DNA from 3 places in the Pseudoalteromonas sp. S8-8 genome. Region 3 is predicted to be linked to each of the others. Evidence: predicted binding sites of a transcription regulator. Region 3 holds the regulator's gene; each other region holds the start of a gene.
The links. The regulator sigma-54, encoded in region 3, starts transcription at its own class of promoters, with help from an activator protein. The targets are predictions, from matches to a motif close to GTTGGCACGNNNNTNGNNT.
Positions count from the first base shown of each region.

Region 1: L659_RS0117440 (TorF family putative porin) is a predicted target of sigma-54. The motif match lies at 2,690-2,708, and genes of this name have one in related genera.
Region 2: L659_RS0104130 (DUF2726 domain-containing protein) is a predicted target of sigma-54. The motif match lies at 1,505-1,523, and genes of this name have one in related genera.

Region 1 covers NZ_AUTR01000052.1:13,078-17,335, forward strand. Annotated here, with positions in the region: gene L659_RS0117420 (AsmA family protein) at 1-336, opposite strand, end outside; gene L659_RS0117425 (hypothetical protein) at 570-1,001, shown strand; gene L659_RS0117430 (helix-turn-helix transcriptional regulator) at 1,010-1,210, shown strand; gene L659_RS0117435 (hypothetical protein) at 1,366-2,529, shown strand; gene L659_RS0117440 (TorF family putative porin) at 2,807-3,493, shown strand; gene L659_RS0117445 (Bor/Iss family lipoprotein) at 3,548-3,883, opposite strand; gene L659_RS0117450 (Bor family protein) at 3,880-4,191, opposite strand.
Region 2 covers NZ_AUTR01000017.1:9,456-13,713, reverse strand. Annotated here, with positions in the region: gene arcB (aerobic respiration two-component sensor histidine kinase ArcB) at 1-293, opposite strand, end outside; gene folE2 (GTP cyclohydrolase FolE2) at 526-1,446, shown strand; gene L659_RS0104130 (DUF2726 domain-containing protein) at 1,563-2,159, shown strand; gene mtnN (5'-methylthioadenosine/S-adenosylhomocysteine nucleosidase) at 2,282-2,989, shown strand; gene L659_RS0104120 (cobalamin biosynthesis protein CobD/CbiB) at 2,990-3,934, shown strand; gene tyrS (tyrosine--tRNA ligase) at 4,031-4,258, opposite strand, start outside.
Region 3 covers NZ_AUTR01000026.1:14,417-18,674, reverse strand. Annotated here, with positions in the region: gene lptC (LPS export ABC transporter periplasmic protein LptC) at 1-128, shown strand, start outside; gene lptA (lipopolysaccharide transport periplasmic protein LptA) at 118-663, shown strand; gene lptB (LPS export ABC transporter ATP-binding protein) at 660-1,385, shown strand; gene L659_RS0108080 (RNA polymerase factor sigma-54) at 1,455-2,954, shown strand; gene hpf (ribosome hibernation promoting factor) at 2,980-3,267, shown strand; gene ptsN (PTS IIA-like nitrogen regulatory protein PtsN) at 3,272-3,724, shown strand; gene rapZ (RNase adapter RapZ) at 3,743-4,258, shown strand, end outside.

The sequences.
Region 1 (4,258 bases), on a different contig from region 3:
ATTTGGTTCATTTATAACAAACTTATCTAACTTAAACTCACCACCAAATAATGAAAACCAAGGTATGTGTACAGCAAGCTGTTTCATACTCGCCATATCGGCGCGCGAACCTGATTCCATATTTGCAAAATGCACGTCGTTAAGTTCTAACTTTAATGCAGGGAATACGCTAAGTGTTTTATCACCTTTAATAGTAAGAGTGCGCCCAGTTGTTTGTTCTACCTGCTGCGACACTTTATTAAAAATAGTATCAGTAGGAATTAAAAACGGTGCGGCAACAATTAGTGCTATACATAGTAAAAGTATTACACCTACAATTTTAAGTAAGGTTTTCATGATCGTCCTTTCAAACGTGCAAATAATGTTCTTATCATAGCGAGTGTTAGCCTTAAAATCATTGTAGTTGATGTAAAAAAGCCACTAAAACTACTTTACCTGTTCTATATGAATCTTTCCTGAAACATTTTGATACCTTTAGGTTACAAATAAGTATTGACCCGGTGATACCCCAAGGTTGCATTGATACCCAGAGGTTACAAAAAATAAAATACTATTACAGGATGAATACTATGAAACAACAGGATATTAAAACTGAAGAACAATTTATGGGTCAAAACATATGGATTAGTTTAAGCGCAGGGATAGTTTGTTTACTTCTCTGTGTTTACTCACTAATAAAACAAGATCAACATATTGGAGGGCTTTTAACTGTTGGAATGGGCGTTTTTTTTTATATAGTTATAGTGATTATTTATCTCATTAAAGGGGGTTTTCCGTTAAAAATGTATTTTCAATACGCTTATAAAGATGAGTTTCTAAACACCATTGACACTAATGCATATAAACATACAAGTTTTGCATTTGGGTTTTGCCTTCTTGGTGTTTTTTATATAAGCGATGAAATACCTACCGAATTTTCGCATGCAACTATGGCAATATTCTACCTAGGTATCATGCTCTTGGTATATGGCGCTTCATTGCTTTGGCAAAATCGTGATTAGGAGAGGAAATGCAAAATAACATAGCAAAGTATCGAAAAGAGGCCGGGCTTTCACAGCAAGAACTTGCTGATGCTATTAACGTGTCGCGCAAAACAATAAGTACCGTAGAAACAAACCGGTTTACGCCGTCGGTAATAATTGCTCTAAAAATAGCAAAGCATTTTAATACCTCAGTTGAAAGCCTATTTGTACTGGATGAAAATGATTGATACATGTTAAAGCATTAGTCTCATTTTATTAGCAAAAATACTGATTTAGTCACTTCAATTACAACGTATGGAGGACAGCGCTGTTGTTATTAGCGTAATTGCGCTAAAATAGACCAGCAAAAAAATATATATCTAAACCGGAGATTCTACAAGGCATGAAAAAACTGCTAATTTCACCGTCAAAAATGACGCTAGGCGAACAAGAAAATCAAATCTATCAGAACATTCTGAAGCAATCTTCAGAGTTAAGCCTTAACCTTATGGCCGTGAAAGTAGAAAACCACCCTGATGATTTTTTACCTTGGTGTTACGAATTGCTAAGTGCAAGCAGAGATCGTATGAACTACGATTTGCTAGAGCCACAGCAGTTACCAGTACTTAAGAAGCTACACGATCAGCTTATTTCAGCTATCAGCTTTTTACAGGTTAAAACTTTACGTATTGCTCCGTGGCCTGTTGTAAGTGTATTTGTAGAACAACACAAAGACGTTATTGCACTTGATGAACAGCTTCGTTTGGTAGACTACATCAAAAGCATTCGTGAACAGTCTCTTAAAGATATGATTCCTGAAGACTTACTTGCGTTTAGCGGTAAGCACATGGCATCACTTGATCCAAGCACATACAACTTTGACGTTGAATGGTTTGCATCTACAAAGAGTGCAAAGAGCTTCCATCAAATGCTTGGTGATTTACCAGGTGCTTTTGACGATGCACTAGTGAATATTCCACTTGAAGGTGATATTACTCAATACGAATATCAACAATTTGTTGCTGCTTATTCAAAAATATTCACCGACAACAACGAAAAACCAACACTTGCGCCTGCAACACGACTGCTTGCAATGCGTCGCCCTGATTTATTTACTCCGATTACAAATAATCGATTAGATGCATTATGTGGTGCCCTTGGTGTTTCTAAACTTAAAAATAGTGATTTTGAGCGTTACTGGCAAGATATCGTAAAAGGTATTCAAGCTATGTCATGGTACAAAATGGCTAAACCTAGTAATGAGTTAGAAGAACAATTGGTTGCTATTAAAGCATTAATTCCATGTTTCTTTCACTACGCAGATGCTAAAACACCAGATAACTCTAACTACATTAAACTGCTAACCAAGCCTAAACGTACTACAACTACAACAGGTAAAACTCAGCGTAGAGGTAAAGAGTCTGCAGAAATATTAGTAGACCGTGCTCTTGCTGCTGACGATATTCCTGAACACATTCGCAGTAAACGTGATTCAATTGTGAGTGAAGTACAAAAAGGTCGCAGCGTAAACGAAACAATTAGCCTTATGCGCACTATATTCGGTTAAAATCTTCTAATTTAGCCGTACTTTTATGGTGCGGCTAGGTTAATTTATGCACCACCAATGTGCGCAACATCTTCCTTCATGTTATATCCCCATCCTATTCATAAAATTCAAGCTCATGTTTTTAATAAATAAAAAATAATTTTTAATAAAAAATAATGAAGCTGGCACATACAGTGCAATTATCCCGTTAGTTAAACAATAAAAAGCCGTCAGCCTAAAGGTTCCGATTACATAATAAAAACCTTGGCGAGCAAAAATCATATAACGGGAAATGGACATGCTAAAACTAAAAAAAACCATCGCTATAAGTGCTATAGCATTAATGGGCGCAACATCTTTAACGTCAACAGCCGTACATGCTGAAGTAACTGCTAATGCAGCGGCAACATCAAACTACTTATGGCGTGGTCAAGAGCAAACTGGGGGCGATGCAGCTATTTCAGGCGGTATTGATTACGCCAATGAATCGGGCTTTTATGCAGGTACTTGGGCTTCAAACGCATCGTGGGCCGATGAAATGACCTATGAGCTTGACTTATATGCAGGCTTTGGTGGCGATATTAACGAAAGTGTTAGCTACGATGTTGGTTATATTTATTACGCTTACCCAGACGCAGCTTCTGAAGCAGACGCAGATTTCTCTGAAATTTACGGTAGCATCAGTGTTGAAGGCTTTACCTTTGGTGCTTCTGTATTAGCAACATCAGCTGCAAGTGGTGATGGTACAGACTTTGGTGATTCACTTTACCTCACAGCTGACTACGGTTTTGCTGTTGGCAGTAACGGCACTGAAATGGCACTTCACTTAGGCCATTACTCTGGTGACTTTATTGGTGATGACAATATTCTAGATTACGGTGTATCAATTTCGAAAGATGGTTTCACTTTTGGTTTATCTGATACAGATATGGATGATTCAGATATTAAAGCTTACGTTGCTTATTCTGTAGACTTTAATTTATAAGAAAGAATGTGTTACTTGCTGCGACACGAAGGGCCTTTTGGCCCTTTTCTCGTTTTATAGCTGTTTTGCTTTAAATGGTACCTTATTACATTGTACTTCTACTGTTTTAGGGTACCAAGCTGGGCCGATTTGATTCACAACCACCTCAGCTAAACCATTAGTAAACGATTTATACGTATGAACGCTTTGCCACTCCCCTTGTGGGCAATGTGTTGTTAAATCTAACGGCTCTGATCCCTCGTACAACGCAAGTGCAAAATTATGATGCCACTGTGAGCTTTTTAGCGTTTTATTGCTTACTTTGCTCTGTATACCGTTATCAAAGTAAATATTTGTACACCCCGTTAAAATAATCAGTGTGCAACCGGCTGCAAATAGCTTGATGCTCATAATGTCTCCCCTAGTATTTGCTCTTGGCACCACACTTTAATGGTATGGGGCGAGTATATTCCAAGCGTAATTAAACTCAGCGCTCCATCGCTAAACGTTTGTTGTGACTGCATTTGAATAACCGGTGTATTTGAACATATTTGTTTTACGTCTACCCGCTGCTCACCCACTACCCCCCATAAATAAAATGGGCGGCTATCTTCGAAATTAGCTTGGCTCGTTATTTTTGCTGTTGCCTGTGGCTGAATGGTTACCGCAGAACAAGCACTGAGGCTTAATGCTATCGCCCCTATAATTAATGGTTTCATACTCTTCCTTATAAACTAAATACCAGTAAGGTAACTTTATAAGAGAACATAAAATATTAGCGTAAAA
Region 2 (4,258 bases), on a different contig from region 3:
AGTTTTTCCTGTTTGGTTGCGCTATCTAAATAAGCATACGAGGCATCTAATTGACGAATTGAATTAAGTAATACACTTATAATTAAAGGAGAAACCACAGCAGTAAAAAATACCACAGCCAAAATATCAACAAGGTGTAATTCGCCTATCGCAACATAATAAAACATGCTCGATAAAATAAGAGATACAGTTAAAAATAAAGTGTAACAAATAGCTGCGGTTTTAAATTCACCAAATCGCGTTATTGAGCTGGAAAGTACCCGAGCCCAAGGGCTCAAAGAATAATCGGTCATACGTAATTTTATCTCTTAGCTGTGTGCTTAAATATAAAGAAGGCAATGCGCATGTATAAACATACCATTTTCCCAGATTTTAGCATTTTTCTCCTACCACTACCCATGTTGTGCGATAAAAACAGAATTTTTCATGTTTGATTTTGCTCATCTCTTAAACTCATCATTTCAGCAATAAATTATTTAGTGTAAAATGCCCCGCTTTATTATCTCCAAAATACGAGTAGCGCACATGCAAACCAATATGCCAGATATAGCAGACACTGCACCCGCTTTACAAACAGGTAAATTAGACTGGGTTGGCATGGGCGAAATCGAACTGCCATTTATTTTTGAGTCACGAGACTTATCTCCAGTTACAGTAAATGCCAAAGCTCGTGCATTTGTAAATTTGCATAAAGAAGATGCCAAAGGCATTCATATGTCACGTCTATTTTTAGCACTTGACCTGCTTTCAACTGAGCAGCAAGTCAATCCGCAAACAATAGCGCAAGCACTCGATACTTTTATAACTAGCCACGAAGGGCTGAGCGATAAAGCACAAATTGAATTTAAATTTGAATTACCGCTACGCCGTAAATCACTATTAAGTGGTAAAGCGGGCTGGAAAAGCTACCCAGTTGTACTTACCAGTACAATTGAAAATAACATTATTAGCTACGAGCTAACTGTAGATGTTACCTATTCTTCAACGTGCCCTTGCTCTGCAGCACTTGCGCGCCAGCTTATACAAAACGCGTTTAACGAAAAGTTTAACCAAGAAACCTTAAGCCAAAAAGATGTGCACGAATGGCTAGGCACTACACAAGGCATAGTCGCTACACCTCACTCGCAGCGCTCTATTGCCAACGTAAAAGTAAAGCTTGATAGCAATATTCAAGAATTTGACGTAGTGACTCTAATAAATACCCTCGAAGCTGAACTTAAAACGCCTGTACAAGCGGCAGTAAAACGCGAAGACGAGCAAGAATTTGCCCGTTTAAATGGTCAAAATCTTATGTTTTGTGAAGATGCAGCGCGTAAAATTAAAGCTTTATTAGAAACAGATAATTACAGCGATTACTGGCTGCAAATAAACCATTATGAATCACTCCATGCACACGATGCTGTAGCTATTGCGGTTAAAGGTATTGAAGGTGGATACAAAGCTTAATAGCTACATAGTTTTAGCTTTTATAAACAGTTGGTAATTATTTTATAACTCATACTTTTTAGGCACGTAAATTGCTTTATTTGAGCAGTGTCAATTTGTTGTTATGGAGTTACCGTATGGAATTCGCTTTATTATTAATTCTAGTATTAGTTGTCGGGGCTTCTGTTGTTGCGTCAAAATTTAATGACGATGGCGGAAACCCGTATCCTTTTACCCGCAAGCAAACTGTTTTTACGCAGGTTGAAGGCGCTTTTTTAAATCTTCTCGAGCGTGCTGTAGGCGATCAATATAAAATTGTTAGTCGCGTTAAGCTAATTGACGTTATTGACTGTAAGCAAGGTCTTTCTATTAAATCTAAACGTGCTGCTTTAGCTAAAGCTAAAAATAAGCAACTCGACTTTGTATTAATCGATAAAGAAAAACTAACTATTGTTGCGGCCGTTGACCTAGTTAACAATGCTAATAAAGATGGTCACAAAGCTCAACGCGACTGGTTTGTAAACGGTGCACTAGAGTCTGCGGGCATTCCACATATTCGTATGAAAGTTAAATCAGGCTACCGTCCTTCTGAAGTACGCGATGCAATTATGTTTAAACTTGGTAAGCCTGCAGCAACACAAACGCAGCGCCCTGTTCGTAATCGCTCACATAAGCCAGCGGTACTTTCACCTTCTCAAGCCAAAGCACAAACAACTGCTTTAGCTGAAATTTAAAAACCAAATTAAATACTCTCCTAAAAAGTATTTAAAGCGAGCTCATAAACAAGCTCGCTTTTTTGTTTTTTATTGCTAACTTCACGTATAATCAAGTGATTCAAACTCAGGAATTAAACATTATGAATGTTGGTATTATTGGCGCAATGGAGCCAGAAGTTAAAATTTTACGTGAAGCGATGCAAAACCCACAAATTTTAACTAAAGCAGGTTTCACTTTTTATACTGGTGAATTGGCTGGTAACACAGTAACACTTGTTCAATCTGGTATTGGTAAAGTAGCATCAACAATTGCAACTACCTTACTGATTGATAACTTCAAACCTGATTGCGTAATTAACACAGGCTCTGCCGGTGGATTCGATCCTTCTCTAAGTGTTGGCGACGTAGTAATTTCGTCAGAAGTACGTCATCACGATGTAGATGTTACTGCTTTTGGCTACGAAATTGGCCAAGTACCACAAATGCCAGCAGGCTTTACAGCTCACCCTAAGTTAGTTGAAGCAGCACAACAAACAATCGAACAAATCAGTGATGTTAAAACACTTGTTGGCTTAATTTGTACTGGTGACACATTTATGTGTGATCCGGTACGTATTGATAAAGCACGCAGTGATTTTCCTACAATGCTTGCCGTTGAAATGGAAGGCGCTTCGATTGCACAAACGTGTTTTACGCTTAACACACCATTTGTTGTAATTCGCTCAATGTCTGATATAGCAGGTAAAGAATCACCACAATCATTCGAAGAATACCTAGAAACAGCATCAATCAACTCATCTAAAATGGTTGTCGCACTTTTAGAAAAGCTAACTGCAGTGTCTCTGTAAATGCTTAGCAATATTGTTCAAAACCACTTGGACTTTATTGCCTTCATACTAGCGCTCCTTGCTGAGCGCTTTATTCCCCTTATTAGCTGGTATCATCCTAATACGGCGTTAAATGCTGTTTTTAGTGCTATTGGCAAACGCATATACAAAAGCAAAGAACCTAAAAGCTATCAATATTTGGCAGCTATACTCGCAAGCACGCTCATTTTAAGTGTCATTCTCATTATTGTAGTGCTACTACTCGAGTTTGCTTTTTATCCTGAATTACTCGCTGGCCTTATTTTATACTTATGCTTAGAGAGTAAGAGTATTGATAAAAAAGCACTTCGCATTGCAAAGCTAACTAAACAAAATCAAAAATCGACGGCACGCGAATTACTAAAACCACTGCTTGCCCGTGAAGTTAATAGGCTTTCATCTCCTGGTATTATTAAAGCATTAATTGAAAGCTTAATACTGCGCACTGCTCGATACTATTTCGTAGTTATATTTATATTTTTAGCCTTTGGCCCTATTGCTGCCCTCGCCTATCGATTATTTACTTTAATACAACAAGCCTGGCGTAGTGATATATCCCCAAATAGCTACTTTTTAAAACCGCTTAAAACTCTGTTGTTTATTATTGAGTATATTCCAATGCGCTTACTCGCTTTAACTATTGCAGCAAGTAGAGCGAGCAAACAAAGCATGCACTACATAAAGCATTATGGTAGACATTTTTATCAAACAAATACAGGTTGGCTACTAAGCACATGCTCTGCATCACTTGGCGTGCAGCTGGGCGGGCCTGCAGTTTATTTAGGTACTCGCTTTAATAAAATGCGTATAGGTACTGATAGACTACCTACACCCGAGGATGTACCTGTAATAATTAATAGATTAAATCAGGCGCGTGTATTTTGGTTGTTAGTAATTGTAAGTATTGAAATATTAAAAGTGATTTAGTGACTATTTAGTGACTACCTCGTAACTATTTACAGACCCCAAAATACGAGCACAAAAAAACCAGCCTAGGCTGGTTTTTTAGTTTTCAAACGGTATTTAAGCTACAGTGATGTTTGCAAACTTACGTTTACCTACTTGGTAAATAGCCGTTGTGCCTTTTGCTATTTCAAGTTTGGTATCAGTGATTTTATCTTCACCATTAAGTTTAACTGCACCTTGCTTAATCATACGCATTGCTTCTGATGTACTTACTACTAAATTTGCTTCTTTAAGCAAGTTAGCAATTAAAATAGTGTCTTCTGCAATAGTGATTGTCAGCTCTGG
Region 3 (4,258 bases):
GTTCGGAGCAACCCGTTATCATCACTGGACCCAATTTAAAAATCACTGGTAAAGGCCTAGAAGCCGACTTAAAAACCGAAGTGATAAAACTAATTAACCATACGCGAACCATATATTATGACCAATAAAATATTAAAATCACTTATTATTCCTACACTTATACTAGCGTTTAATAGTAGTGCTGCAGAGCAAAACACGCAACCGGCTGCAAATCAAATTTCAATAAGCGCCGATAAGCAAGAAGGCCAATTAAAAGCTAATGTCGGGATTTTTGAGAAAAACGTTGAAATTATTCACGGTAACCGCCGTATCACAGCCGACCGCTTAGAAGTACATAAACGCGATGAACTTGGTGATAATAAACAATTATTAATTGCTACAGGTAGCCCTGCGCACTTTGAAGAAAAGCAATCAGATGGCACGACTATGAGCGCCAGTGCTGACGAAGTACGTTATGATGTATCTAAGCGTTTTTTAACGCTTGTTGGTAATGCACAAGTATCGCAAGCGGGACAAAAAATAAATGCTAAAAGCATTACCTACGATATAGAGCAGCAGCTAATCAGTGCCGAAAAAGATGAAAACTCAACTGACCGCGTTCACACAATTTTAGTGCCAATCGAGACTAAAAAAAGTAAAAAAAGCGACAAAGGTCAACCATGAGCACATTAAAAGCAGAGCTATTAGCAAAGAGCTATAAAGGCCGTGAAGTTGTAAAAAACGTCGGCCTTGAAGTCAAAGCTGGCAGTATTGTTGGCTTACTTGGCCCTAACGGCGCAGGTAAAACCACCACGTTTTATATGATAGTAGGACTTGTACCTAGCGACAAAGGTAAAATATCGATAGACGATAACGATATTACTCTTTTACCTATGCATAGTCGTGCTAGATTAGGCATTGGCTACTTACCGCAAGAGTCTTCAATATTCAGAAAGCTGACTGTTTATCAAAACTTAATGGCCATTTTAGAAACGCGCAAAGAGTTAAATAAACAAGCTAGAGAAGACACTCTCGATAAATTATTAGATGAATTTAGCATACAACACATTCGTGATAGCCAAGGTATGGCGTTGTCGGGTGGCGAACGTCGTCGTGTGGAAATAGCACGTGCGCTGGCAGCAGATCCTAAATTTATATTACTGGATGAACCATTTGCAGGTGTTGACCCGATTTCGGTATTAGATATAAAGAAAATAATAGAACATCTTAAAAATCGTGGGATTGGTGTATTAATTACCGATCATAACGTAAGAGAAACCCTTGATGTTTGTGAAAAAGCCTACATTGTTTCTCATGGGGAGCTGATTGCATCAGGTACTCCAGAACACGTATTAAATGATAAAACAGTACGCGATGTTTACTTAGGCGAGCAATTTAGGCTGTAACATTTACGCCATGTCTTTAAGCATCTGCTAGTATTAATTATAACAACATAAAAGGATTGTTAGAGATACATGAGGCAATCACTACAGCTGCGCATGGGCCAGCAACTTACAATGACTCCACAGTTGCAACAAGCTATTCGTTTGTTGCAACTCAGTACATTGGATCTCCAGCAAGAAATACAAGAAGCTCTCGACAGCAACCCGCTATTAGAGGTTGAAGAAGCAGACTATTCAGAAGACGCTGCTGGTAAAAACGAGCAAAAAGCAGATACAGATGACATAACTGTTAGCGCATCTGCCGATGATGCTCCAAGCGAATACGAACAAGATAGTGGTGAAGCACTTGCAAAAGACACGCTAAGTGACGACATGGCTATGGATGTTAGTTGGGATGAGTACATGAGTGCCGCCCCAGCAGCATCATCGGGTCCGATGCCTGAAGACGAATCAATATACCAAGGCGCCTCTACTGAAACGCTCCATGAGTATTTAATGTGGCAGTTACAACTAACGCCATTTAGCCCTACAGACGAAGCGATTGCTATTGCTATTGTAGAAGCCGTCGATGATTCAGGTATTTTAACACTAAGCTGCGAAGAGATTTTAGAAAGCTTCAATCAAGAAAACGAAGATGATAACGAAGTCGAACTTGATGAAATTGAAGCTGTATTAAAACGCATCCAACTGTTTGATCCTGTTGGTATTGCTGCGCGTAGCCTACAAGAGTGTTTATGTATTCAGCTTAACCAGTTTGATAAAGAAACACCTTACATTAATGAAACAAAAATGATTTTAACCGAGCATATTGATTTATTAGCTGCTCGTGACTATCGTACATTAATGAAGAAAACTAAGCTCAAAGAAGAAGAGCTTAAAGAAGTAATGACATTAATACATACTCTAAGCCCTAAACCTGCAGATACTATTGTAAGAGAAGAATCTGAGTATGTTATTCCTGATGTGTCAGTTAAAAAAATTAAAGGCCGCTGGGTTGTTGAGTTAAACCCAGACAGCATGCCTAAAATTCGTGTTAATAGCCAATACGCGGCAATGTCTCGCACTGTAAAATCCAGTGGTGACAGCCAGTTTATTCGCTCGCATTTACAAGAAGCTAAATGGTTTATTAAAAGCTTAGAAAGTAGAAACGACACGCTATTAAAAGTAACAAATTGTATTGTTAAGCAACAACAAGGCTTTTTTGAACACGGTCCTGAAGCCATGAAACCAATGGTTTTAAATGATGTTGCTGAAATGGTAGAAATGCACGAATCAACAATTTCGCGCGTAACAACCCAAAAGTATATGCACACACCCCGTGGTATATTTGAGCTTAAATACTTTTTCTCAAGCCATGTAAGCACCGAAAACGGTGGTGAATGTTCATCTACAGCAATCCGTGCGCTTATCCGAAAATTAATCGCAGCAGAAAACTCAGCAAAACCATTGAGTGATAGCAAAATAGCGGATATATTGGCTGAGCAAGGAATTAAAGTAGCGAGACGTACAATCGCAAAATACCGCGAATCTCTGGCTATTCCACCGTCAAATCAACGTAAAAGTTTGATTTAAGACGCAAAAAAAGAGGGTAATGCTTATGCAACTAAACTTAACTGGTCGTCACGTAGAATTAACCGATTCACTAAGAGACTATATTAATACCAAATTTGCGAAGCTAGAAAGACACTCTGATCATATTAATAATGTTCATGTCATTCTCGATGTAGAAAAATTAAATCAAAAAGCAGAAGCCACCATACACGTAAGCGGTGCTGAGTTATTTGCCTCTACAGAACATCAAGATATGTATGCCGCCATTGACTCGTTGATCGACAAGCTCGATCGACAAGTAATTAAACACAAAGAGAAGCTTGCTCGACACTAATATGATGAAATTAAGCTCACTTATATGCCAGGACTGCAGCAAAGCTGCGGTCCTTTTTAATAGCAAAAAAAGAATTTTAGAGTTCATTAGCGAACTTGCTCACGACAAACTTCCGTATTTACCGCAACAAGATATTCTTAATGCTTTAATGAGCAGAGAAAAATTGGGTAGTACAGGTATAGGGCGTGGCATTGCCATTCCTCATGGAAGAATGAGCGGTGCAGAAGAGCCTTTGGCTTTAGTACTCGTTAGCGAAACTCCAATAAATTTTGATGCAATCGATAATCGCCCTGTTGATATTTTCGTCGCACTCATCGTACCAGATGGCGATAACCAGCAGCACTTAAAGACTCTAGCAACCATTGCTGATAAACTAAACAACAAAGATTTTTGTAAACAGTTACGCAGTGCAAAATCAGATACTGAGCTTTACCAAGTTATTGTCAATCAATCATAGTTTTATAAAGGGTGTTAAATGGAGTTAATTATCATAAGCGGCCGTTCTGGTTCTGGAAAGTCGGTTGCTTTACGCATTGTAGAAGATTTAGGTTATTATTGCGTAGATAATATTCCAGTTAACTTGCTTCCTTCATTAGTTCGCAGTGTGTCTGATAGCTACGATAAAATTGCTGTTAGCATTGATGTACGGAACATCCCTAAACAACAAGATGAATTTAACGATATTCTTGAATACTTGCCAGGCTTTGCAAACCCTACGTTATTTTATTTAGATAGCGACGATCAAACATTGATAAAACGTTTTTCTGAAACTCGTAGATTACACCCACTATCAATTGACTCGTTGCCTCTTGATTTAGCCATCAAAAAAGAAAAAGAATTACTTGATGTATTAATCACCCGCGCCGACTTTATGATAGACACGACTGATTTGAGTGTTCATCAACTCGCTGAATCTATTCGTGAAAAGATTTTAGGTAAAAAAGATAAACAACTGATTGTCACTTTTGAATCGTTTGGTTTTAAACACGGC